2 linked regions of the Paludibaculum fermentans genome follow. The protein of the gene in region 2 interacts with the protein of the main gene of each other region in a pairwise test. Links are inferred from orthologs where the notes say so. Each region holds a gene or a part of one and is shown on either strand. Other genes may lie near its edges.

The links. The genes of interacting proteins can lie anywhere in the genome.
Region 1: the proteins of ftsZ (region 2) and rlmN interact in binary tests that used the Escherichia coli proteins (3 or more experiments, as listed by UniProt). The link is inferred for Paludibaculum fermentans from one-to-one orthologs.

The regions. Positions count from the first base shown.
Region 1 is NZ_CP063849.1:6,726,728-6,729,551, reverse strand. It holds rlmN (23S rRNA (adenine(2503)-C(2))-methyltransferase RlmN), read right to left. Parts: upstream 2,024-2,824; coding sequence 977-2,023; downstream 1-976. Other genes in the region: IRI77_RS26595 (ArsB/NhaD family transporter), read right to left, coding at 2,028-2,824; IRI77_RS26605 (TonB-dependent receptor domain-containing protein), read left to right, coding at 1-968.
Region 2 is NZ_CP063849.1:4,410,030-4,412,847, forward strand. It holds ftsZ (cell division protein FtsZ), read left to right. Parts: upstream 1-642; coding sequence 643-1,995; downstream 1,996-2,818. Other genes in the region: ftsA (cell division protein FtsA), read left to right, coding at 1-633; murA (UDP-N-acetylglucosamine 1-carboxyvinyltransferase), read left to right, coding at 2,031-2,818. UniProt on the Escherichia coli protein: Essential cell division protein that forms a contractile ring structure (Z ring) at the future cell division site. The regulation of the ring assembly controls the timing and the location of cell division.

The DNA of each region.
Region 1 (2,824 bases), 2.3 Mb from region 2 along the record:
ACTCCCACCAGTACAACACCACCATCGAGCGCAAGGCCTTTGCCGGCTCCATGCTGCGGCTGAGCTATATCGGCAGCCGCACGATTAAACTGCTGAATACGTACACCCAAAACCGTGCCGAACCGATTGCCGGGATGGAGCTGACCACCGGCAACATCGATCAGCGGCGTCCGGATCCGCGCTATTACGATACGAAGAGGGTGGTGAACGGCGGCATCGCTTATTACGATGGCGGCCAGGTGGCTTGGGACCTCCCGCTGCGGAAAGGCCTCATTTTTTCAACGAACTACACATTCTCCAAGGCCATCGACGAGGGCAACGATTTCACGGCCACCGCAGCCAACAAGGATATATCGAACTTCCGCAGCCAGTATCAGTACGACACGCTGAAAGACCGCAAGGGGCTCTCGAACTTCGACTCGACGCATGCGTTCGCCATGAATTACGCCTGGGACATCCCGGCGTACCGCTCCTCCGCCCACTGGGTGCGGGCCGCGACCGCCAACTGGCAGGTTTCCGGCGCCAACATGTGGAAGAAGGGGACTCCGCTGACGCTCTTTGTCGGCAGCGACGGCCCGGGCTTCGGAAACGTGGATGGCGGCGGCGCGGACCGCCCCAACCTGCTGGATCCGACCATCCTGGGCGCTACCATCGGCCACCCGGACACGGCGCCTATCATCCTGAGCCGTAATAAGTTCGCTTACATCACACCCGGCCAGCACGCCGGCACGCTGGGGCGCGGAACGATGCGCAAATCCTCGATCTGGAATTGGAATGCTTCGGTCGCGCGGCAGTTCCGGTTCCCGAATGAACTGACCGCGCAGTTGCGCGCAGAGGCGTTCAACCTGTCCAACACGCCTCAATTCGACGAGCCGCAGCGGAACCTGTCGTCGCCGGCTTTCGGCAAGATTACGAATACCCTAAACGATGGGCGGGTTTTCCAGGTCGCCCTGCGGTTCGTTTTCTAGCGCACCCGCTAGAGTTGAACCAGTGAGGACCCTGCGGATTCCATGCGTTTCAACTGCCCGCAAGCGGCGAAGATATCCAAACCCCGGGGACGGCGAATGAAGCAGGGGAACGAGCGCTTCAGGATCTCCTGGAAGGCCGTAACTTTATCTGGATCAGGGGTTTCAAACGGGATGCCAGGGCCCGGATTGAGCGCGATCAGATTCACTTTGCAGTTCAGGTTGGACAGCAGGCGGACGACCCGGCGGGCATCGGCTTCGGAGTCGTTGACGTCCTTGAGCAACACGTACTCGAAGGTCAGTTTCTCCCAGGGACGTAGCGGGTAGGTCCGGCAGGCCGCAATCAACGCTTCGAGCGTGTGCTTGCGCGTGATCGGCATCAGGGCGGCACGCTGGTCCTGGTTCGAACCGTTGAGGGAAATGGCGAGCCGCGGCCGAATCTCGGCCTGCGCAAGCTCGGCCATTTTGGGAATGATGCCCGAAGTGGAGACGGTGATGCGCCGCGGAGCGATGTTCAACCCCCTGGGGTCGCAAAGCAGACGCGTGGCCTTCAGGACATTGGCCAGGTTGAGCAGCGGCTCCCCTTGGCCCATCATGACGATGTTGATGCGTTTCTGGTCGGACCAAAGGTGGTTATCCTGAGCCAGATGAAGGACTTGGCCGACGATCTCGCCGGCGGTCAGGTTGCGTTCCAGACCGATCAGCGCGGTGAGGCAGAACTTGCAATCCACGGGACAGCCGACCTGGGTAGAGATGCAGAGAGTGTCCCGATTCTCCTCAGGCATGAACACGGCCTCTACGCTTTTGCCATCCGGCAAGCTGAGGAGGTAGCGGCGGGTTCCGTCGGAGGACTGGTAGCGCGTCGCTTGGGTCAGGTGGCCAATGCTGCATTCGGCTTCCAGACGCTCGCGGACTTCCTTGGGCAGGGTGGATACCGCGCCGAGCGAGGCGACGCGTCCATGATAGATTGCTTCGTACAGTTGACGGGCGCGGAAGGCCGGCTGCCCGGGCAGCAGTGCCTGCAGGTCCGCCTTTTCCATGCCGAGTAGGGTTTGCATACCTCTACCTCAAGTATGTCAGCCAAAGTGCGCCAAAGGCGAGGCTGGCCACGGTGAGCGGCGCGCCGGCCCGGAAATAGTCCCAGAACGTAATGTGGACCTCCGACCGTGCGCGCTGCACCACAATGAGGTTCGCGACCGAGCCAAGCACGGTGAAATTACCGGCCAAAGTCGATGACATCGCGAGGGTCAGCCAGCCCAGTTCCGGATTCGGCAGCTTGGCCATCACCGGGCGGAAGACCAACACCGCCGGGACGTTACTGACGATGTTGGAGAGCAGTGCGGAAAAGGTGGTGAGCACCGCGGGCCGGTGCAGGCCGAAGCCTTGGGCGATCCGGAAGAGGTCCTCTTCCAGGGAGGTCTTTTCCACTCCTGAGACCACCACAAACAGGCCGGCGAACATGGCGAGCAGCGACCAATCGATGTCGTGATAGATCTTCTCAGGTTTCACCCGCCGTGTGACCAGCATGACCGCGCCGGCGACAATCGCCACCTGGGCGACCGGATAGCCGGCGAAGAAACAGCCCACCATGACGACGGATACCAGGATCGACTTCCACATCAGGCCGCTGTTGACGCGGACGCGCAATGCCTGCCCGACGTCGAAACGCTCGCGGGTGAATTCCTTCCGATAGAGGAGCAGCAGGACGAAGTAGGTCATTACGAGCGCACCGGCTGCGATGGGCGTCAGTGCCATGGCAAATGTCCGGTAGTGGATGCCGGAGAGCGAGCCGATCATCATGTTCTGCGGATTGCCGGTGATCGTCGCTGTGCTGCCGGCGTTGGAGGCCATGGCGACGG
Region 2 (2,818 bases):
TCCTACGCCAGCATCCTGCCCGAAGAGCGCGCGGGCGGGGTTGCCCTGGTGGATATCGGGGCCCACTCCACACACATCGTGTACTATGATGGCGATGCCCTGCTGTACGCGATGGGCATTCCGATCTCGGGCGATCATTTCACACGCGACCTGGGCGAACTCAAGGCCCTATCGTTTGATGAGGCGGAGCGGGTGAAGTTCGCGCACGGCTGTGCCCTGCTAGGGCTGACGGCGGATAATATTGTCATAGAGCTGCCCGCCGAAACGGGCCGTCCTGGCCGGGAGATCAATCGCCGCGACCTGATCGAGATTCTGGAAGCGCGTGCCGTCCAGTTGTTCGATATCGTGGAACGTTGCCGCATACGCTATGCGCGGGAAACGCCGCTGCGCGAAGGGGTTGTCCTTTGCGGAGGCGGATCGCAGTTGGAAGGAATGGTAGAGGTGACCGAAAAGGTTCTGGGGTGCCCGGCGCGACTGGGATTCCCCCGGGGCATCATCGACTGGCCCGAAGATTTGTCCAGTTCAGTCTGGACTACTTCGGCCGGATTGGCCATGTACTCCGCCCGTTTGCAGACCCGCAAAGACAAAAAAGGCGGCGGGCCGAGCATCTGGAGCCTGTTTACGGGAAAATGAAAGGAACTCATGCCTGACCTCGACGCTTTAAAATTCGAAATCCAAGACGAGACGCTCGGCGGCACGCGCATCAAAGTGGTCGGCGTGGGCGGCGGCGGGTCCAATGCCGTGAACCGTATGGTGGCCTCAGGTGTGGGCGGCGTCGAGTTCTTTGTCATGAACACAGACGCGCAGGCACTGCGTACATCCAAGATCGTCAACAAGATAGCGCTCGGCACACGCATCACCCACGGCCTGGGCGCGGGCTCCGATCCCGAGATCGGCCGTCAGGCTGCTCTGGAAGATACCGACAGAATCATCGAGGTTCTCGAAGGCGCCGACATGGTTTTTGTGGCGGCCGGACTGGGCGGCGGCACCGGCACCGGGGCGGCTCCTGTCATCGCAGCGCTCGCTAAAGAGTTGAATGCATTGACGATCGCCGTCGTCACCAAGCCGTTCAGTTTTGAAGGTCCACGGCGCATGAACCAGGCCGAACGCGGCCTGGCGGAACTCCACGCGACTGTCGACTGCGTCATCTCGATCCCCAACGACCGGCTGGTGGACCTTGTCCCGGCGGGAACCAGCTTCTTCGAAGCCTTCCGCATGGCCGACGACGTACTCCGCCAGGGCGTTCAGGGCATCAGCGATATCATCACGACACCCGGCCTGATCAACCGCGACTTTGCCGACGTCCGGGCCATCATGCTGGGCATGGGCTTTGCCATGATGGGCACGGCCTCGGCCAAAGGCCCGAACGCGGCCGTCGAAGCCGCCAAAGCCGCCATCCAGTGCCCGCTGCTGGAAGAGGGCGGACTCAAGGGCGCCCGCGCCATCCTGCTCAACATCACGTCTTCCGGCAACCTGTCGCTGCACGAGATGCACGACGCCTGCAAACTCATCCGGGAGGCCACCGGCAACCCAGACGTCCAGATTAACTTCGGGCTGGTTCCTGACGACACCCTGGATGATGAAGTGAAGATCACGGTGATCGCCACCGGCTTCCAGCGCGAGAATATGCAGCACGTGGAACCGCCGCATGTGTCCGCGGTCCGCAGCGGTGCCCCCAAGGTGCTCACCCCCGCGGCAGTGCCCAGCAGCACCCTGATGCCGGTCACGCAGCAGCCGTTCCCTTCCATGCAGTTCCCGCCCGGGACTGAGCCGATGTTCACTTCGGTGGAAATGCCGGGCCAGGAACAGTATTCCGACGTGACGCTCGATGTGGAAGCCGAGCCAGAGACCGAGGCGCAGCCTCAGGCCGCTGAAGCGGAACTGCCGCCCCAGTTGCCTCCGAAGCCGGCTCCGCAGGGCGACGACGACGCGTTTTCCCTGGATGATCTCGACACCCCCGCGTTCCTGAGGCGGGAGCGGAAGCTGTTCCAATAATGTCGGCCTCGGCGACTGCACGTGGGACGGATCAGATGATACTACGCGGAGGCAAGCCTCTCTCGGGAGAGGTGGCTCTCAAAGGCGCCAAGAACGCCTTGCCCAAGATCATGGTTGCGGCTTTGCTGACGGCAGAGCGGTGCACCTTGAGAAACGTCTCGCGCATCGTGGATGTGGCGATCGTCAGTGACCTCATCACCGCCCTGGGCGGCGAGGTCACCTACACTTCCCCCGATGTCCTCGAGATCTGCGCTGCCAACCTCCATCCCATGGAGCGCAGTGTCCTCAAGGAATTCACCGGCAAGAGCCGCATTCCCATCCTGACCTGCGGGCCCCTGCTGGCCCGTTTTGGCGAGGCGCCCGTTCCCTCTCTCGGCGGCTGCCGCATCGGGACCCGCCCGGTGGACTTCCACATCCGCGCCCTGCAGGACATGGGCGCCCAACTGCACGACGAGTCGGGCAACGCGCTGCTGACCTGCGAGCGGCTCTATGGCAACAAGATCCGCCTGGACTACCCCAGTGTCGGCGCGACGGAGCAGGTGATTCTCGCCGCCGTGCGGGCCGAAGGCGTCACGGAGCTCTCCAACGCCGCCATGGAGCCCGAGATCATGGACCTGATCATGGTGCTCCAAAAGATGGGCGCTGTCATCAGCGTGGACGTCGACCGGGTCATAACCATCATCGGCGTGAAAGTTCTGCGGGGTTTTGACCACACCCCCATCCCCGACCGGCTTGAGGCCGCCTCCTGGGCTTCCGCCGCCATCGCCACCAACGGCCGAATCTTCGTCCGCAACGCGCGCCAGGTGGACATGATGACCTTCCT